4 linked regions of the Salinigranum rubrum genome follow. The protein of the gene in region 1 binds, or shares a complex with, the protein of each later gene. Links are inferred from orthologs where the notes say so. Each region holds a gene or a part of one and is shown on either strand. Other genes may lie near its edges. The genes, in order: C2R22_RS11460, C2R22_RS06605, C2R22_RS12440 and C2R22_RS02095.

What was found.
Region 2: C2R22_RS11460 (region 1) and C2R22_RS06605 share a complex: the UniProt entries of both Methanocaldococcus jannaschii proteins name them as parts of the RNA polymerase complex. The link is inferred for Salinigranum rubrum from one-to-one orthologs.
Region 3: C2R22_RS11460 (region 1) and C2R22_RS12440 share a complex: the UniProt entries of both Methanocaldococcus jannaschii proteins name them as parts of the RNA polymerase complex. The link is inferred for Salinigranum rubrum from one-to-one orthologs.
Region 4: C2R22_RS11460 (region 1) and C2R22_RS02095 share a complex: the UniProt entries of both Methanocaldococcus jannaschii proteins name them as parts of the RNA polymerase complex. The link is inferred for Salinigranum rubrum from one-to-one orthologs.

The regions. Positions count from the first base shown.
Region 1 is NZ_CP026309.1:2,333,394-2,338,192, reverse strand. Bases 636-3,324 are described here. They hold C2R22_RS11460 (DNA-directed RNA polymerase subunit N), read left to right. Parts: upstream 636-1,728; coding sequence 1,729-1,920; downstream 1,921-3,324. Other genes in these bases: eno (phosphopyruvate hydratase), read left to right, coding at 2,127-3,324; C2R22_RS11455 (DNA-directed RNA polymerase subunit K), read left to right, coding at 1,917-2,093; C2R22_RS11465 (30S ribosomal protein S9), read left to right, coding at 1,319-1,717; C2R22_RS11470 (50S ribosomal protein L13), read left to right, coding at 888-1,325; C2R22_RS11475 (50S ribosomal protein L18e), read left to right, coding at 636-891. Outside these bases: C2R22_RS11485 (DNA-directed RNA polymerase subunit D), read left to right, coding at 1-294; more of C2R22_RS11475, read left to right, coding at 541-635; more of eno, read left to right, coding at 3,325-3,326; rpsB (30S ribosomal protein S2), read left to right, coding at 3,330-4,163; C2R22_RS11440 (DUF3303 domain-containing protein), read left to right, coding at 4,492-4,773; C2R22_RS11435 (VOC family protein), read right to left, coding at 4,779-4,799. UniProt on the Methanocaldococcus jannaschii protein: DNA-dependent RNA polymerase (RNAP) catalyzes the transcription of DNA into RNA using the four ribonucleoside triphosphates as substrates.
Region 2 is NZ_CP026309.1:1,339,486-1,344,349, forward strand. The notes cover bases 1,279-4,032. They hold C2R22_RS06605 (DNA-directed RNA polymerase subunit L), read left to right. Parts: upstream 1,279-2,390; coding sequence 2,391-2,675; downstream 2,676-4,032. Other genes in these bases: C2R22_RS06600 (MBL fold metallo-hydrolase), read left to right, coding at 1,283-2,296; C2R22_RS06610 (lysylphosphatidylglycerol synthase transmembrane domain-containing protein), read left to right, coding at 2,839-3,909; hisF (imidazole glycerol phosphate synthase subunit HisF), read right to left, coding at 3,928-4,032. In the rest of the region: C2R22_RS06590 (DUF5793 family protein), read left to right, coding at 1-74; C2R22_RS06595 (uracil-DNA glycosylase family protein), read left to right, coding at 205-834; more of hisF, read right to left, coding at 4,033-4,746. UniProt on the Methanocaldococcus jannaschii protein: DNA-dependent RNA polymerase (RNAP) catalyzes the transcription of DNA into RNA using the four ribonucleoside triphosphates as substrates.
Region 3 is NZ_CP026309.1:2,531,421-2,536,378, reverse strand. Bases 1,262-4,109 are described here. They hold C2R22_RS12440 (RNA polymerase Rpb4 family protein), read left to right. Parts: upstream 1,262-2,431; coding sequence 2,432-2,788; downstream 2,789-4,109. Other genes in these bases: C2R22_RS12430 (16S ribosomal RNA methyltransferase A), read left to right, coding at 3,593-4,109; C2R22_RS12435 (DUF655 domain-containing protein), read left to right, coding at 2,919-3,539; C2R22_RS12445 (50S ribosomal protein L21e), read left to right, coding at 2,141-2,431; C2R22_RS12450 (hypothetical protein), read right to left, coding at 1,696-1,992; C2R22_RS12455 (elongation factor 1-beta), read left to right, coding at 1,375-1,641. Also shown: C2R22_RS12465 (tripartite tricarboxylate transporter permease), read left to right, coding at 1-1,098; more of C2R22_RS12460, read left to right, coding at 1,181-1,261; more of C2R22_RS12430, read left to right, coding at 4,110-4,435; C2R22_RS12425 (mechanosensitive ion channel family protein), read left to right, coding at 4,435-4,958. UniProt on the Methanocaldococcus jannaschii protein: DNA-dependent RNA polymerase (RNAP) catalyzes the transcription of DNA into RNA using the four ribonucleoside triphosphates as substrates. This subunit is less well bound than the others.
Region 4 is NZ_CP026309.1:433,608-438,577, reverse strand. The notes cover bases 908-3,767. They hold C2R22_RS02095 (DNA-directed RNA polymerase subunit H), read left to right. Parts: upstream 908-2,153; coding sequence 2,154-2,381; downstream 2,382-3,767. Other genes in these bases: C2R22_RS02105 (MaoC/PaaZ C-terminal domain-containing protein), read right to left, coding at 1,036-1,443; C2R22_RS02110 (fluoride efflux transporter FluC), read left to right, coding at 908-1,030. Outside these bases: C2R22_RS02120 (ATP-binding protein), read left to right, coding at 1-339; C2R22_RS02115 (fluoride efflux transporter FluC), read left to right, coding at 336-671; more of C2R22_RS02110, read left to right, coding at 668-907. UniProt on the Methanocaldococcus jannaschii protein: DNA-dependent RNA polymerase (RNAP) catalyzes the transcription of DNA into RNA using the four ribonucleoside triphosphates as substrates.

The sequences.
Region 1 (4,799 bases):
CTCCAGCGCGTGGAGGTCGTCGGTGACGACCCCGACGCCGAGTTCGACGAGCAGGAGCCCAACATCCTGCGCGGCGTCATCGAGGACGAGGGCGAACTCGTCCCGACAGAGGAGTTCGACAACGACCTCACGAACCGCTACCCCGGCAAGGAAGTCGAGGTCCACGACGTTCCGGGCGCGTTCGTCTTCCACGTGGAGACGGACGGGTCGTTCAGCGTCGAGGAACTGGTGACGCGCGCGGTCGACTCCATCGAATCGCGCGCGGCCGAACTCGAAGAGAAGGTCGCGATCTAACCACAGGACAGCACAGATGCGCCCCCGAAACCCCACACCCACGACGGCTCGCTCGCCCGCCTGGCCAGCAGAGCGGCCCGAGGTTCCAATCGAAAGCGGTTTCAAGGGGCACGCAGTAGCGGAGTATGCACGCAGGGATAGCCAAGTCTGGCCAACGGCGCAGCGTTCAGGGCGCTGTCCCATAGGGGTCCGCAGGTTCGAATCCTGCTCCCTGCATCCTCCGATTTCTCTCCCCGATTACAGACCATGAGTAAGACGAATCCGAGACTCGCAAGTCTCATCGCCGAGCTGAAGGCGGTCTCGCGCGACTCCGGCGCCAACGTCTGGGCCGACGTCGCCGACCGCTTAGAGAAGCCACGGCGCACCCACGCAGAGGTAAACCTCGGACGCATCGAACGGTACGCCCGCGAGGACGAGACCGTCGTCGTCCCCGGCAAGGTGCTGGGCAGTGGTGTGCTGCAGAAGAACGTCACCGTCGCCGCCGTCGACTTCTCGTCGACCGCTCGCACGAAGATCGAGCGGGTCGGCGACGCCGTGACGCTGGAACAGCTAGCCGAACAGAACCCCGACGGGTCGAACGTACGGGTGATTCGATGAGCGTGGCCGAGTTCGACGCGGACGTCGTCGTCGACGCCCGCGACTGTATCCTCGGTCGCGTCGCCAGCGAGGTTGCACAGAAGGCGCTCGCCGGCGAGTCGGTCGCCGTCGTCAACGCCGAAGACGCGGTCATCACCGGCTCCGAAGAGGACGTCATGAGCGTCTACCGCAAGCGCGTCGACGTCGGCTCCGACCGGGGGCCGTACTACCCGAAGCGTCCCGACCGCATCTTCAAGCGCGCCGTCCGCGGCATGCTCCCGTACAAGAAGCCGCGCGGCCGCGAGGCGCTCGAACGCGTCCGCATCTACGTCGGCAACCCGTACGACGACGAGGGCGAAGTGCTCGAAGGGACGTCGCTGGACCGCCTGTCGAACATCAAGTTCATCTCGCTCGGCGAAGTGAGCGAGAATCTGGGGGCTAACGTCACATGGTAACCAACACGTCTGGCAAGAAGAAGACGGCCGTCGCCCGTGCTACGGTCAGGGACGGCGAGGGTCGCGTGCGCATCAACTCCCGACCGGTCGAACTGGTCGAACCGGAGATGGCCCGCCTGAAGATGCTGGAGCCGTTCCGCATCGCCGGCGACGACCTCCGTTCGCAGGTCGACCTCGACATCTCCGTTTCGGGCGGGGGCGTGAGCGGACAGGCCGACGCCGTCCGCACCGCCATCGCGCGCGGTATCGTCCAGCACCTCAACGACGCCGAACTCCGCGACGCGTTCATGGAGTTCGACCGCTCGCTGCTGGTGAACGACGTCCGCCAGTCCGAGCCCAAGAAGTGGGGCGGACCGGGCGCACGAGCACGCTACCAGAAGTCCTACCGCTAGGTGACCGAACCATGATGATTCCCGTCCGGTGCTTCACGTGCGGCAACGTCGTGGGTGAGCACTGGGACGACTTCAAGCGACGCACGGAGGCGGGCGAAGACCCCGCCGAGGTCCTCGACGACCTCGGGGTCACCCGCCACTGCTGCCGTCGGATGATCGTCTCGCACAAGGACCTCGTCGACGTGGTGGCTCCCTACCAATGAAACAGCGCTACAACCGCTACGAGAAGGCACGCATCCTGGGCGCGAGAGCCCTGCAAGTGTCGTACGGCGCGCCGGTGCTCATCGATTCCGAGCAGTCCGAGCCCATCCTCATCGCCGCCGAGGAGTACGACGCGGGCGTGCTGCCGTTCACCGTCAAACGGGAGGGCAACTGACATGACGCTGCCCATCGCAGGTGGAGGTGACGCATGACGCTCATCAGCTCCGTCTCGCTCCGCCGTGTGCTCGACTCGCGTGGAAACCCGACCGTCGAGGCCGACGTCCTCACCGAATCCGGCGGGTTCGGCCGTGCCGCCGCCCCCTCGGGGGCGAGTACCGGCGAGTACGAGGCTATCGAGCTTCCGCCCTCGGAGGCCATCGCGGCCGCCCGCCGACTGGCCATTCCCCGACTGGAGGGCGAGGTACACACCGGCGACCAGCGCGCGGTCGACACGACGCTTCGGGCCGCCGACGGCACGGAGAACTTCTCCGAAATCGGCGCGAACTCGGCAGTCGCCATCTCGATGGCCGCGGCGAAAGCCGGGGCCGACACCCTCGGTCTGCCGCTGTACCAGCACCTCGGAGGAGCGTTCCGCGGCGACAACTTCCCCATCCCCCTCGGCAACGTCATCGGGGGCGGCGAGCACGCCAAGGAGGCGACTCACATCCAAGAGTTCCTCGCCGCACCCGTCGGTGCACCCTCCGTCGCGGAGGCCGTCTTCGCCAACGCGAAGGTCCACGGCCGCGCCTCCGAACTCCTCGACGAGCGGGACGTCCCCGCCGCGAAGGGAGACGAGGGCGCGTGGGCGCCACCCATCTCCGACGCGGAGGCGTTCGAGGTGATGGAAGAGGCCGTCGAGGACGTCGCGGACGACCTCGGCTTCGAGATCAAGTTCGGCCTCGACGTCGCCGCGAGCGAACTCCACTCCGAGGAGGGCTACGACTTCGGCGACGAGGTCAAATCGACGGCGGAGATGATCGCCTACATCGCCGAGATGGTCGACGAGTACGACCTCGCCTACGTCGAGGACCCCCTCGACGAGAACGACTACGAGGGCTTCGCCGAACTCACCGACGAGGTGGGCGACCGGACGCTCATCTGCGGCGACGACCTGTTCGTCACGAACACGTCGCGTCTCCAGGATGGCATCGACGCCGGCGCCGGCAACTCCATCCTCATCAAGCCGAACCAGATCGGCTCCTTGACCGACGCGTTCGACGCCATCGAACTCGCGACCGAGCACGGGTACGACTCGGTCATCTCCCACCGCTCGGGCGAGACCGAGGACACCACCATCGCACACCTCGCCGTCGCCACCGACGCGCCGTTCATCAAGACCGGCACGGTGCAGGGCGAGCGAACCGCCAAGCTGAACGAACTCATCAGAATCGCGGACGACGCAGTCTAACGAATGAGCGACAACGACAACGACGCGGTCGAGGTCGTCGACGAGGAGGAGGCCGCCGAGGCCCCCGACGTCGAGACCGAGGCCGAAAACGACACCGAAGAAGCCGCCGAGGCCCCCAGCGAGGAGGCCGAGGTCGAAGAGACAGCCGCGGCCGACGAGGCCGCCCCGGCGACCGAGGCGGACGTCGAGGTCGCGGAACCCGACGCCGAGGAGGCCGACGACGCGCCGACCTTCGACGAGGACGTCATGCCGGACGAGGAGGCCGACCTCCTCATCCCGGTCGAGGACTACCTCTCCGCTGGGGTCCACATCGGTACCCAGCAGAAGACGAAGGACATGGAGCGGTTCATCCACCGCGTCCGCGACGACGGCCTCTACGTCCTCGACGTGAGCCAGACCGACTCTCGGATCCGGACGGCCGCGGACTTCCTCGCGAACTACGCGCCCGAGCAGATCCTGGTCACCTCGTCCCGGCAGTACGGGCGGTTCCCGGCGAAGAAGTTCGCCGACGCCGTCGGTGCCCGCGCTCGCACCGGGAGATTCATCCCGGGGACGCTGACCAACCCGGACTACGCCGGGTACATCGAACCGGACGTCGTCGTGGTGACCGACCCCATCGGCGACGCTCAGGCGGTGAAGGAGGCAATCACCGTCGGTATCCCGGTCATCGCGATGTGTGACTCGAACAACCAGACGTCGAACGTCGACCTCGTCGTCCCGACGAACAACAAGGGTCGACGCGCCCTGAGCGTGGTGTACTGGCTGCTCGCCAACGAGACGCTCGACCGCCGCGGCACCGATCAGGTGTACGCCCTCGACGAGTTCGAGGAAGTCTAGCGCGAGAGTTTTCGCACAGCGCCTTCGTTTCCCGACCGTCCGACGCCGAGAGCCGACGCCGTGGGTCGGATTCGACGAACGCCGTCCGAGCTACTCCAACGGTCCTCGCTGCTGAGCCAGCGCCATCGAGTTCGTGACGTTCCACACCTCGACTACTTCTCCTCCTCGTCGTGGACGGAGCACTCCGCGAACACGCCACGAATCGTCTCGGCGTGCCCCCGGACGGAGTCACAGTCGTACTCAGATTGTTCCGGCGAGCGGTCGACGGTCGACCGAACTCGGTCCCGTCCACGAGCAGTTTTCGTCGCGGCCGGCGAACCTGCTCCCGATGCTGTTCATGATCATCGAGCGATTCCGCGAAGGGGACGCCGAAGCGGTGTACCGTCGGCTCGACAGCGAGGGCCGGAGGATGCCCGACGAACTCGAATACCTGGGGAGCTGGGTCTCAGCCGACCTCGGTCGGTGTTTCCAACTCGTCGAGTGCGACGACGTCGCCCTCGTCCAGGAGTGGGTGGTCGCGTGGCGGGACTTGGTCGAGTTCGAGGTGGTTCCGGTCACGGAGGGCGCGGCGACGGCGGAGGCGGTGAGTTCGGCGACCGAGCGCGAGTGACAGCGTCACTCGACGATGCCGACGCG
Region 2 (4,864 bases), 990 kb from region 1 along the record:
CGTTCCTCGTCTACGACGCCGACGGCCACCTCCTCCGCTCGGAGAGCCTCATCCCCTCGGGCGTCGAACTGTAACTGTCCCTGAGCCGTCGCCGGTTCTCCTCCGTTCTCCGCTCGCCGTTCTCACGCGCCCGTGACCGGTGTCTCCCGCCGATTCCGACACGAAACCGCGGCGATTTAACCACCGCCGTTCGTATCCGGCCTCGTGAAGAACGTCACGGACCGGACGAGCAACCCCTTCGGGATGCGACCGGACTGTGCCCGCTTCGTTCCCGGCTACGGCGACGCAAACGCGCACTTTCACGTCATCGGCGACCACCCCGGCGTCCACGGCGGTGCCGACACCGGCGTCCCGTTCACGAACGAGGCTGGCCACCGACTCCAGGCCGCACTCGCCGAGGCAGGACTCCTCGAAACCACGGGCGACGAACCGACGGTCGACCGAACCTACCTCTCGTACCTCCACATGTGCGTCCCCGACGGCGACGCCCCGACGGAGGCCGACTACACGGAACTCGAACGCTACCTCGACGCCGAACTCCGCGCCATCGCGGCGCACGTCCTGCTCCCGGTCGGCGCGCGCGCGACGGCGTACGTCCTCAGGAACCACACGGCGCGGCCGGCCGACGACGGACTCGACCTGCACGCCCTGCACGGCACCGAGGTTCTGGGGTCGGGCTTTCTCGTGGTCCCCGTCCTCGACCCGGCGGAGTGGACCGACGCGGAGCATGACCGACTCGTCGACGGCCTCCGCGAACTCCAGCGGACAGACTACCGCCGCGAGGTCGACCTCGGGCGGTTCCTCGCCGGGGACCAGCCGTATCACGTCCGGTGACAGCGGTCGAGTCGGCGTCCGTTCTCGACCCAGTTAGCCGACGTCACGGCCGTCGGGAGTCGACACCGTCGTTCGACCGGAACGTACACGAACGACCGTGTGGGATACGTTGTCATCTAACATTATCCAGTTATCTCCCTACTCGAACGAACAACATGATACTCAGTACTGAAACAATGGTTGTAATTGGCGGGAACACCACCTTTTTCAGCACATCTCTGCAATAGGGGAATGACGCGCGTGGTGTCACATGCCGCCGGGCGCGTCAGGCACCTGCAGGACTGGTGCTCCTTGCAGTGGCTTGGTCAGTCCGGGGCCCGCCTCAGCCGCGGTCCCCGTTTGCCTTCGTTCACCGGCATCACGTCCTCGTTCTCGTCGGTCACACGCTCCGGTACCGTGTGGTCTACGCCCGGAAACACTCATTACGTCGCCCTCGTGAGGGGACGGTATGTCTACGAACTCGAGTCCGTCGCCGGGGACGGACGTTCGACGTATCCAGCTTGGGAACACCGTCTTCGAGGGAAAGAACGACGTCTACGTGCTCCACGAGGGGGACGAACTCGCACTCGTCGACGCGGGCGTTGCCCTCCCGGAGACCAGAGCGGAACTCGAATCGGGGCTGCGTGACCTCGGCTGTGCCCTCGACGACGTCGGCGACGTCGTTCTCACTCACTGGCACGCCGACCACGCGGGTCTCGCCGGAGAGATCCAGGCCGAGAGCGGCGCGACGGTCCACGTCCACGCCGCCGACGCCGACCTCGTCTCGGGGTCGGCGTCGGCGTGGGAGGACTACCGCGCCCGCGAGGAACGACGCTTCGAGGAGTGGCGGCTCCCGGCCGAGTCACGCGAGGCGCTCCGTTCGTTCATCGACACGCACTCCGACGGCCGCGGCGAACCGGTCGACGTCTCTCCCATCGAGGACGGCGACCGCCTGCGCGTCGGCGGCGTCGACCTCACGGCCGTCCACCTGCCGGGACACGCGGCCGGCCTGTGTGGGTTCGCGTTCGAGCGCGAGGGTGCGAAAGAGGCGTTCGTCGGCGACGCCGTCCTCCCGAAGTACACGCCGAACGTCGGCGGCGCGGACCTCCGCGTCGACGCCCCGCTCCAGCAGTACGTCGAGAGCCTCGGACGGGTCGTCGACGCCGGATGGCGCCGCGCGTGGCCCGGTCACCGCGACCCCATCGACGCGCCGACCGACCGAGCCCGGACGATTCTCGAACACCACCGCGAGCGGACGCGCCGCGTCGTCGGCGTGCTCGACGACCACGGCCCGTGCGACGTCTGGACCGTCTCGGCGCACCTCTTCGGCGACTTAAGGGAGATCCACATCCTGCACGGTCCCGGCGAGGCGTGGGCACACCTCGACCACCTCGCACACGCCGGCGCCGTCGAGCGTGACGGCCACGGGTACCGTCTCGTCGACCCCGCGGTGGACGTCGCGTCGCTGTTCCCCACCCTGTGAGCGGGCAGGTCCACCGTGGACCGAGTCGCGCGGCGCCGTGAGCGGCGCGACCGGACACGAAACGTTGAAACGCGTCACCGGAAAACGAGAGGGTATGGAACTGCGGGTCATCGACAAGACGGACGAGCAACTCCGCCTCGAGATCGCCGGCGAGGACCACACGTTCATGAACGTCCTCAAGGGAAGCCTCCTGGAGACGCCGGGCGTCGCCGCGGCGACGTACGACGTCAACCCCGAGCAGTCCGGCGGACAGACCGAACCGATCCTCACGCTGAAGACCGAATCGGGCGTCGACCCGCTCGACGCGCTCGCCGACGCGGCCGGGCGCGTCCAGGAGATGACGACCGCGTTCCGCGACGCGTTCGAGGCGGCGCTCTGAGTTCGGTTCGATTCACTCAATTCAGCCCGGTTCGCTGAGTTCGGCTCGACATCCGAGAGACGACTGACTCGCGCTCGCAGGCCGTCGGTTTAACCGTGGTGGCACTGAATCCTGATTCGTCAGCAGCGAGACCGCGTCTTCGGTCCTCGTTCTCTGGTCCACCATGTCGGACACGAAATCAGCGTCCCCGTCCGCGTCCACGTCCACGTCGGAGGCCGCGAGCGAACCGAACGCCTCCGTCGACCGGCGGACGCTGGCGAAAGTCGGCGTCGGACTCGTCGCCGCTCTGGTCCTCATCTACCTCTTCGGGAGGGTCATCGGGTGGGGCGAGATCACGTCGGCCCTCGGCGAGGCGAACCTCTGGTGGGTCGTCCCGGCGTGTCTCTCCTCGCTGGTCTGCCTGGTGGTCTGGACGAAGTCGTGGGACGTCATCCTCGGCGTTCTCGGCGTCGACATCCCGTTTCGCTCGCTCGTCCCGATCTACTTCGCCGCGACGTTCGCCGACTACGTCACCCCGTTCGGGAAGGCCGGCGGCGGCCCGTTCATCGCGTACGTGCTCTCGACGGACGACCGCGCCTCCTATCAGGAGAGCCTCGCGGGCGTCGTCACGGCCGACCTGCTCAACCTCCTCCCGTTCTTCACGTTCGCGGGGGTGGGCTTCGTCGCGCTGACGGCCACCGGCTCTCTCCCGTCGCGCGCCGACGCGCTCGTCCTCGGGCTCGCCGTCCTGGCGTTCGTGCTGCCGGGACTGCTCTTTTTGAGTTGGCGGAAGGAGGCGCTCGTCCGGCGGACCGTCGTCCGAATCGTCTCGCCCATCGCCGCCCGGACCGACCGCGTCTCGGTCGACTCGGCCCGCCACCGCGTCGTCGACTTCTACCGCCGCCTCGACGTCATCGCCGAACACCCGCGGACCCTCGCGTACACGCTCGTCTTCGCGTACACCGGCTGGGTGTTCTTCGCCGCGCCGCTGTACCTCGCCGGCCGGTCGCTGGGCGTCCCGCTGGACCCGTTGTTGGTATTGTTCATCGTCCCGGCGAGTACACTCGCCGGCGTGACGCCGACGCCGGGCGGTCTCGGCGGCATCGAGGCGGCCGTCGTCGCCCTCCTCGTCGCGCTCACGCCGACGGCACCCTCGGCGGCCGCCGCCGTCGCACTCCTCTACCGCATCGCGAGCTACTGGTTCGTCGTGGCCGTGGCCGGCCTCGCGGCGCTGTACGAGGTCTACACCCACTGATTGTCGGTCCCCCCGTCCCTACTCCGGAAGACGGACCGGGACGTCGCGCTCGGCGAGGTACTCCTTGACCTCGCGGATGGTGTACTCGTCGAAGTGGAAGATCGAGGCCGCGAGCGCCGCGTCGGCGTTCGCCTCGGTGAACACCTCGTAGGCGTGTTCGGGACCGCCACAGCCCGACGAGGCGATGACGGGCGTCGAGACGGTGTCGCAGACGGCTCGGGTGAGCGGGATGTCGTAGCCGTCCTTCGTGCCGTCGGTGTCGATGCTGTTGACGAACAGTTCGCCCGCACCTCTCGACTCGGCCTCCTTCGCCCACTCGACGACGTCGACGCCGGTTCCCTCGCGACCGCCCTTCACGGTGCACTCGAACCAGCACGACTCGCCGTCGACCTCCTCGTAGAACTCGCCGGATTCGTCGTATCGGCGGCGTGCGTCGACGGAGATGACGATACACTGCGAGCCGAACGCGCGCGCGCCCTCGTCGATGAGGTCGGGGTTTTCGAGGGCGGCGGTGTTGATCGACACCTTGTCCGCGCCCGCCCGGAGCGTCTCTTTGATGTCCTCTCTGGTTCGGATGCCGCCGCCGACCGTGAGCGGGATGAACACCTCGTCGGCGACCTGCGACACCGTGTCGAGCATCGTCTCTCTGCCCTCCGCCGAGGCGGTGATGTCGAGGAAGACGAACTCGTCGGCGCCCGCCTCGTTGTACCGCTTCGCCATCTCGACGGGGTCGCCGGTGTACTTGAGGTCCTCGAAGTTGACGCCCGTGTAGACGGCCGCGTTCCCCTCGTCGTCGAGGTCGACGTCGATACAGGGGATGATTCGCTTCGTGAGCATTCCTACCGGAAACTCGCCGGGACCGGGTTTCACCGTTTCGTCTGCGGTGAGTCTTCGGACAGACGCGCGAGGGGACGCCGTGCGCCAGCAGGGCACTGCGGTGGCGCGGCCGGGGCGA
Region 3 (4,958 bases), 200 kb from region 1 along the record:
CTGGCGGCGACGGCGCCGACGCTCTCGGGGCCGTCGACGGGCGTCGCGTGCGCCGTGCTCGCCGCCGGAGTCACCCACACGTTCCTCGACGTGGTGCCGGCGCTCGCGCTCGGCGTCCCCGACGCCGCGATGGCCGCCGGGTCGCTTCCCGGACACCGACTCGTTCTCGGTGGCCGGGGACGAGAGGCGCTCAGGCTCTCCGCGCTCGGCAGCGGCGGGGCGCTCCTCGTCGCGTTGCCCGTCGCCGTACCGTTGACGGCGCTCGTCCGCCGGCACGAGACGCTCCTGACCGCGTCGCTGCCACTGGTCCTCGCGGGCGTGTTCGGACTGCTCGTGCTGTCCGAGCGCCGCCCGTGGCGGATGGTCGCGGCCGCGTTTCTCGTCGTCCTCTCGGGCGCGCTCGGGCTGGCGACGCTCGACCGGCCGTTCGACGGCCTCGTCTCGGTCGGCGGCGTGCTCACGCCGCTGTTCGGTGGGCTGTTCGGCGTGCCCGTCCTCGTCGACGCTGCCCGCGGCGGCGGCGTCCCGCCGCAAGAGGGCACGGCACTCGCGGCCGGGCCGTGGACGGTCGGCCGTGCCGCCGCTGCCGGTGTCGCCGGTGGCGGACTCGTGGGGTATCTCCCGGGCGTGTCGGCGGGCGTCGCCGCGACGCTCGCGCTGCCGTTCGCCGGCCGGGACGCGCCCGACCGCACGTACGTCGTTGCGACGAGCGGGGCGAACACGGCGACGGCGGTCTTCGCGCTCTTCTCGCTGGTCGCGCTCGACGCGCCCCGAACGGGCGTGACGGTCGCTCTCCGGGAGGTCGGTCCGCCGCCGCTCTCGACGCTCCTCGCCGCGACAGTCGTCGCCGGCGTCGTCTCGGCCGTCCTAGTCCCCGCGCTCGGCGACCGGTACCTCGTCGCCGCCGGTCGGGTGGGTCCGCGGCTGACGAGCCTCGTCGCCTGTGGCCTGCTCTGTCTCCTCTCGGGACTCTTCGCGGGCGTCGAGGGCGTCGTGGTGCTCGTCGCGGCCGGCGTGGTCGGTCTCCTGCCGGTTCGACTGGGCGTCCGCCGCGTCCACCTCATGGGCGTCCTCGCGGTGCCGCTCGCGGTGGGGTGAGCGGCGCGTGGAGGAGAGTGCCAAAGAACGAGACGGCGGTCGAAAGACAACCGTTAAACGTGACGCCCGGGTTCGTTGGTGTATGAGCGAGAGCGAGCCAGAGCGGCGGCACGCCCGACAGTGCGTGTCCTGTGGCATCAACATCGCCGGCATGAGCGCCGCGACGTTCAAGTGTCCGGACTGCGGCCAGGAGATCTCCCGCTGCGCGAAGTGCCGCAAGCAGAGCAACCTCTACGAGTGTCCCGACTGTGGGTTCCGAGGTCCCTGACTACAACAATGGGAAAAGTAGCCGCCAAGATCAAGGTCATGCCGAACAGCCCCGACATCGACCTCGACGCGCTCCAGGAGCGTCTCGAGGAGTCCCTGCCCGAGGGCGCGCGCATCAACGGGTTCGAGCGCGACAACGTCGCGTTCGGCCTCGTCGCGCTCCTCCCGACGGTCATCGTCCCCGACGACGCCGGCGGAACCGAAGCGGTCGAAGAGGCGTTCATGGGCGTCGACGGCGTCGAGAGCGTCTCCGTCGAGAACGTCGGCCGTATCTGAACGACAGTTCGCTTCTCGCGGTTTTCCGTCCGGCGAGCCTCGGCTTCGGCGCTCTCAGGCCCGCGCCGCGAGGACGGTGCCGACGAGCGTCCCGAGGATGAACCCCCCGAACATCGCCAGCGGGAGCGAGTTGAGGAGGATACCGACGACGCCCCCGAAAAGCATTCCGGCGGCGAACCCGGAGCCGAAGCGGACGGCGAACCCGCCCTCGCTCGCGCCGGGTCCAAAGTCGGCCGCTTCTGCCTCGTGAGCGGACTCGACCGCCATCTCCGTCTCGTCTTCCGCCTCGACCGGCGAGTTCGTCTCCTCGGCGCGTGAGACGTCGGTGACCGTCGGGGCTTCCTGACTCATGGGAGAGAGTGGTCCGCGGAGCCTGATATGCTTTGCCACGAGTGGCATCGGGTGAGAACCATCGGCCTCCGGGCTGTGTGCCGCGTTGCCGTGCGCGGACGGGAACGTGTCTTTTATAACGCCGTCAGAAGTAGTACGTTCCACGACTATGCCGAGTTCCAACGGTCCGATGAAGGGGACGCGGAACAAACTCAAGAACAAACCCCGAGAGCGTGGCACGTCGCCGCCACAGCGAGCGATTCAGGAGTACGAGGTCGGGCAGAAGGTCCACCTGAAGATCGACCCCAGCGTCCGGAAGGGTCGCTTCCACCCGCGCTTCAGCGGGCACACGGGTGAGGTCGTCGGGAAGCAGGGCCGCTCGTTCAAGGTCGAGATCACCGACGGCGGGAAGACGAAGACGCTCATCACGCGCCCGGCGCACCTCCGCGCACAGAAGTAGATGACCATCTTCAAAGAGAAGCTCGGCGAGGAGTTCCTCACGACGTCGGAGGTGAAGCGGCTCCTCGAAGAGGTCGAGGCCGAACGCGCGGCCGACGAGGAGCGCGAGGTCCGGTACGAACTGGCCCGCGCCATCGAGCACGTCAACCGATTCGCCTTTCTCGACCCCGAGGACTCGCGCGCGCTCGCCGAGGAACTCCTCGAACTGGAGAAGGTCGACGAGGCGACGGCGTTCAAGATCGCCGACCTGCTCCCCCAGTCGCGCGACGAACTCCGCGCGGTCTACGCTCAGCAGCGCTACGCGCTCTCGGGCGACGAACTCGACGAGATTCTCAACGTCGTCGCCAAGTACGCCTGACTCGGCGCTCGTCTCGAATCCGGGCCTTCGGCCCCCGGAGACGAACGACGGCGACGACCGCCACACGGCGAGAATACGCTGGCTCTCTCGGTGCCAACGATTTAAATAATCTGTCAGCATAGAGTTGTGTATGACCACCAGCGAGAGCGGCGACGCAGTCGACGCGGCCGGCGACGAGACGGAGGAGAGCACGCTGCGTATGGCCGTCGTTCTCGACGTGTTGCCGCACGGTCGCACCGATGACGACCGCCCACGGTACAAGAAATCGCCGTTGGCGTACGCGCTCGGCGAGGAGGACTTCCGCCTCGTCGAACTCAGACTCGCGGACGACGCCGACGTGAGCATCGGCGACCGTGTCGTCCTCGGCCCCGCGGACGAACGCGTGGCCGTCGAGGAACTCCGCGACATCGAGTACGACGCCCTCTCGAACACCGCGCTCTCCGAACTGGAGTACGTCGTCGACGAGGTACTCGCCGAACACGAGTCGCGGTTCGTCGGCTTCTACAACGACGCCCAGCCCATCACCATCCGCCTCCACCAACTGAACCTCCTGCCGGGAATCGGCAAGAAACTCCGCAACAACATCCTCGACGAGCGGAAGCGGGGTCCGTTCGAGAGCTTCGAGGACCTCGAAGACCGCATCTCGGGCCTGCACAACCCGAAGGACATCCTCGCCGAACGGATCATGTCGGAACTCCGTGACGACGACCTCAAGTACAAAGCGTTCGTGCGGCGCGACGCCGAGTCGTAGTCGACGACGGCCGAATAACAGACTTTAGGCCCGCCGGGACGAAGGGTGTGATAATGAACACGGACGGCACCGGCCGTCGCGACCCCGACCGGCTCATTCGCCGGGCCGGGGTCCGCGGCGACCCGGACCGCGACCAGCACTTCCTCGTCGACGACCGGGTACTCGACCGGATTCCGAGCTATCTCTCCCGGGAGACGGACACGAGCCACCTCCTCGAAATCGGCGGCGGAACGGGGGCGCTCACCGACCGCCTGCTCGCCCTCGGTGACCGCGTGACGGTCGTCGAACGCGACGCCGACCTGGCTGCGTTCCTCCGCGAGGAGTTCGCCGAGGAGGTCGAATCGGGCCGGCTGACCGTCCTCGAGGGCGACGCCCTCTCGGTGGAACTCCCCGACTTCTCGGCGTGCGTCTCGAACCTCCCCTACGGTATCTCCTCGGAAATCGCGTTCCGACTCCTCCCCCGGGGGAAGCCCCTCGTGTTGATGTTCCAGTTCGAGTTCGCCGAGCGAATGGCGGCCGACCCGGGGACGAGCGAGTACGGTCGGCTCTCGGTCGGGGCGCAGCACTACGCCGACGTCGAACTCGTCGAGCGCGTCCCTCGCGAGGCGTTCGCCCCGGCCCCGGCGGTCGAGAGCGCGGTCGTCCGGACGGCGCCGCGCGACCCCGAGTACACCGTCGCGGACGAATCGTTCTTCTTCGACTTCGTCAAGGCGCTGTTCACCCAGCGACGCAAGACCGTGCGGAACGCCATCCGGAACACGACGCACATCTCGGGTATCTCGGACGGCTCCGCTGTCGTCGAGGCGGCTCCCGAAGAACTGCTCGCGAAGCGTCCCGGTTCGCTCACCCCGGGTGAGTTCGCCGCCCTGACGAACCTCGCCGCCGAGTATCGGTGATGCTCCCGCTCCAGACGACCGGCATCGACTCGCTCGTTCCGACGCTCCCCGAGAAGGTGGCCGTCACGCTCGTGACGCTGCTGGTCGTCGCGGCGACCTGGCGGGTCACCGACTACCTCCACACCCGCAGCGACGAGAGCGACCGGATACCGAACACGTGGCGACACCTCCTGCTCTCGGGCGTGAGCCTCCTGACGACGTTCGGCGGCGGCCTCCTCGTCATCGCGGTCTGGGGACTCACCGGTCCGCTCTTCGAGGAGGTCCAGTCGTACGGCCTCGGGCCACAGAGCGTCGTCAACGCCGTGCTCGGGCTCATCGTCTTCGTGACAGCGTACGCCATGACCGACGTCGTCGGTCGCATCACGCGCGAACTCTCCGACGGGCGGCGAGCGATCACCGAACACCAGCGGGAGATCGTCTACCGGCTCTCGCAGGTCACCCTCTACACCATCGCCGGCTCGCTCGTGCTCGGCATCTGGGGCGTCGACCTCGGCGGAATCCTCGTCGGAGCCGGGTTCTTGGG
Region 4 (4,970 bases), 1.9 Mb from region 1 along the record:
CTCGTCTGTGCGACCCAGCGACCCGGCGTTCTCCCGCCGGTCGCGACTTCGCAGGCCGACCTCCTCGTCGCGCATCGACTCACCGCGGAGGCGGACGTGTCGGCGCTTCGGGCGTGCGAGGCGACGTACGTCGACGGCGGGCTTCGGGAACGGCTCCCCAACGACCGGGGCGAGGCGCTCGTCGTCGACGACCGCACGGAGTCCGTTCACGTCGTTCGCGTGCGCGAACGTGAAACGGAACACGAGGGGGAGAGCCCGCGAGCGAGTGCGATGGCCGCGGTGAGCAGTCGAAGCGAACCGAAAGCGACGAGTGACGGCGACGGGTTCGGACGGGCATGAGACGAACCGACCCGCTGTACGTGAGCGTCGGCGGGTTCGTCGGGGCCGTCCTCCGCTGGACGGTCGGGGTGGTCGTGACGGGCGAACCGGGGACGCTCCTCGTGAACGTCCTCGGGAGCTTTGCGCTCGGCGTGTTGGTCACGGTCGTCACCACCCACCGAGTCAGAGTGCTCGTCGGGACGGGACTGCTCTCCTCGTTCACCACCTACAGCACGTTCGCCGTCGAGACGGCCGCGCTCGCCCCGTCGATGGGGCTCGTGAACGTCGGCGCGAACTACGCGCTCGGCATCGCCGCAGCCTCTCTCGGTATCGCGTGGGGGCGTCGCCGATGACGCCCGACGCGTCGCTCTCGACCGCGCTCCTGGTCGGCGTCGGCGGCACGCTCGGGGCGCTCGCACGGTTCGCCGTCGACACCCGGTTCGGTGGGCGGCGAGGGGTCTTCGCCGTGAACGTCCTCGGGAGCGTCGCGCTCGGCGCGCTCGGCGCCGCGCCCGTCGACAGCGCGTTCCTCCTCGTCTTCGGAACCGGGTTCTGCGGCGCGTTCACGACGTTCTCCTCGTTCGCCGTCGGCGTCGTCGAGCACGCGCAGGCGGGCGAGCGTCGGGTCGCGGCGCGCTACGCGCTCGGGACGCTCGCCGCCGCGCTCGTCGGAGTTGCGCTCGGCGGCGGCGCGGTCCGCGCGCTCCTCTGAGTCGGTCAGTCGTCGGGGTCCGACCGCCACACGAGCCCTTCGACCTCCCCGCGGAGGACGACCGTGTGCTCCGCGCCGGCCCGCGCGCTCGCGGTTCGCCGGCACTCGACGGTCGCCGCCAGGTCGAACCGGTCCTCCCGGGCGTCGACCCGCTCTGTCGTCCACTCGCATCGAACGGTGTCGCCGGCGTAGACTGGGGTGAGAAAGTCGAACTCCATGGTCCGGGCCAGCACTTCGAGGTCGCCGCCGATTTCGGTCGAGAGCGTCGCCGTCAACAGGCCGTGGACCATCGGGGGCTCTCGTTCGGTGTGGATGGCCTGAGTGTCACGTGAGACCGCGGCGAATCCGCTGACGTCCTCGTCGGTGAACGTGCGTTCGACGACGTGGACGTCGCCTTGCTCGGGAGGGGCCATTGGACGCGGGTTCGACGGAGGGAAAGAAAGGTTGTGGGGTCGACAGCGGCGGTGGTGCGCGAGAGCGAGCGACTGCAGGGAGCGAGCGAACGCGCGAGGGGCGAGTATCGCAGGGCCGAAGGCCCGAGAAACGCAGTCTGCTGGGGGTGAGGACTGCGGTCTCACCGCGCCCGTGTACCGTGTTGTCGCCGTGTCGGCTACGCTGCCGCGTCGACCGACGATGCACCCGGAGCGACGACCGAGAACCGACTGTCCGGAGCGGGATTGTGAACCACGGTCGTTCCGCTCGCTTCGTTCGCTCCACGCTCTGGTTCAACTCCCGTTATCGCGTCTGTGCGACTCACAGGTGGCGAGCACACGCTACGCGGTGCTCGCCGAGTAGTTCGTCGCAAAAGGACGCCCGGAGCGGGATTTGAACCCGCGTCACGACCGTGACAGGGTCGTATGATGGGCCACTACACCATCCGGGCAGTGCGCACTCTCCAGTATCCGGGTTTCGTAAATAAGACTTCTCATCTCACCGCGCCGTGTGGGGCGCTATCGTCGGTCGCTCCGCAAGGCATTTATCTCACGTCTCCGTGTGTAAAGGTACCAGCCCGCTCGTGGTCGGTGAGCGGCGCTACCCGCACCGGTTGACAAGGGTTAAATGGCTGGCCCCTGAATCCGACTGTAGTATCTCGTGAGAGCTTCTTCCCATCCCCCCGACATCCATGGTCAACGTAAGCGAACACACCCTAGTTCCGGAGCACGCCATCCTCGACGAACCCGAAATCGAGGAGATGATGGCTGAGTACGACGTCGAGCGGGTGAATCTACCGAAGATCCGCACGTCGGACCCGGCGCTCCCCGACGAGGCCGAGGCCGGCGACGTCGTCAAGATCGTCCGCGACTCGCGAACGACAGACACGGCGGTCGTCTACCGATTGGTGATCGAATGAATCGACAGTCACGACGCACGATCTCCAGAGAGTACTTTTCGCAGGAACGGCTCGCAGAACACCACTTCCGCTCGTTCAACAACTTCCTCGGGCGCGGGATGCAGGAGGTCGTCGACGAGAAGGAGACCATCGAGACCGACATCGGCGACAAGGAGGGCGAGGAACCGGTGTGGGTCGAACTCGGCGACATCCGCGTCGAGACCCCCGAGTGAGGGAGGCCGACGGGAGCGAGGAACTCCTGTTCCCCCAGGAGGCCCGCCTCCGCAACATCACCTACGCCGCGCCGGTGTTCATGGAGATGTCCATCGTCCGCGGCGGCGAGGAGGAAGAGGAGGTCGTCCTCGACTCCACCGAGACCAAGGTGGGTCGGATGCCCATCATGGTCGGCTCCCGGAAGTGCAACATCTCCGAACTCTCCGACGCGGACCTCGTCGAGATCGGCGAGGACCCCGTCGACCCCGGCGGCTACTTCATCGTCAACGGCTCCGAGCGCGTGCTCATGACCTCGGAGGACCTCGCGCCGAACAAGATCCTCGCCGAGTACGACACGAAGTACGGCGACGAGATCCAGGTCGCGAAGACGTTCTCTCAGCGCCGCGGGTACCGCGCGCTCGTTCTCTGTGAGCGGAACCGTGAGGGCCTCTTGGAGGTGTCGTTCCCCTCCGTCTCCGGGTCGGTGAACTTCGTCACGCTCGTCCGCGCGCTCGGTCTCGAATCGGACGAGGAGATCGTCCACCGCGTCTCGGACGACCCCGAGATCGTGAAGTTCATGCTGGAGAACCTGGAGGAGGCGCCCGTTCAGACCGAAGAACAGGCCATCGAGGCGCTCGGCAAGCGCGTCGCCGGCGGCCAGGGCAAGAACTACCAGCTCAAGCGCGCCAACTACGTCATCGACCGCTACCTCCTCCCCCACCTGCACGAGGAAGGCGTCGAGGAGGAGGAGGTGCGCATCAACAAGTCGTACTACCTCTGCCGGATGGCCGAGGCGTGTTTCGAACTTGCGCTCGGGCGGCGCGAATCGGACGACAAGGACCACTACGCGAACAAGCGGCTCAAGGTGTCGGGCGACCTGATGCGCGACCTCTTCAGAACGGCGCTGAACAAGCTCGCACGCGACGTGAAGTACCAGCTCGAACGGGCGAACATGCGGAACCGGAACCTGACGGTGAACACCGTCGTGCGCTCGGACGTGCTGACCGAACGCCTAGAGCACCCCATCGCCACCGGGAACTGGGTCGGTGGGCGCTCGGGCGTCTCTCAGCTCGTCGACAGGACGGACTACATGGGGGTGCTGTCGCACCTTCGACGGCTGCGCTCGCCGCTGTCGCGCTCGCAACCACACTTCGAGGCGCGCGACCTCCACGCGACCCAGTGGGGTCGCATCTGTCCCTCCGAGACGCCGGAGGGGCCGAACTGCGGCCTGGTGAAGAACTTCGCCCAGGCGATGGAGCTGTCACAGAACGTCGAGGACGAGCGGGCGCTCAAGCGAGAGCTGGCGCACATGGGCGTACAGGGCATGCCCGGACTCGAGGGCGTCGAGACCACACCTGCGGACGACTAACTACACGATGGCGCAAGCACGAGAAGCGAAAGTATACGTCAACGGGAGCCTGGTCGGGACCCACGAGGACCCCCACGAGCTCGCAGAACAGATCCGCGAAGCACGACGACGGGGAGACGTCTCCCAGATGGTCAACGTCTCGGTCAAAGACCGGACGCGCGAGGTCATCATCAACGCCGACGCGGGCCGCGCACGGCGCCCGCTCATCGTCGTCGAACAGGGCGAACCGCTGCTCGACGACGAGCACATCGAGGCGGTCGACGACGGCGACATCTCGTTCGACGACCTCGTCAGCCGTGGTCTCATCGAGTTCATCGACGCCGAGGAGGAGGAGGACATCCTCGTTGCCGTCGACGAGGACGACATCGAGTACCACCCCGACGACCCCGAGAAGCAGAACACGACCCACCTCGAAATCGACCCGCAGCTCATCTTCGGCATCGGTGCCGGGATGATCCCGTACCCCGAGCACAACGCGTCTCCCCGGATTACGATGGGCGCGGGGATGATGAAGCAGTCGCTCGGCCTCCCCGCGGCGAACTACCGCATCCGACCCGACACGCGCCAGCACCTCCTCCACTACCCGCAGCTGGCGATGGTCAAGACCCAGACGACGGAGCAGATCGGCTTCGACGAGCGCCCGCGGCGCAGAATTTCTGCGTCGCCGTCATGTCGTACGAGGGGTTCAACATCGAGGACGCCTTGGTGATGAACAAAGGGTCGGTCGAGCGCGGCCTCGCCCGCTCGCACTTCTTCCGCACCTACGAGGGCGAAGAGCGCCGGTACCCCGGCGGCCAGGAGGACCGCTTCGAGATCCCCTCCCAGGACGTTCGCGGGGCGCGCGGCGAGGACGCGTACACCCACCTCGACGAGGACGGCCTCGTCAACCCCGAAACGGTCGTGGACGAGAACAGCGTCCTCCTCGGGAAGACCTCGCCACCCCGGTTCCTCGAAGAGCCGGACGACATGGGCGGGCTCTCCCCGCAGAAGCGGCGTGAGACGTCGGTGACGATGCGCTCGGGCGAGTC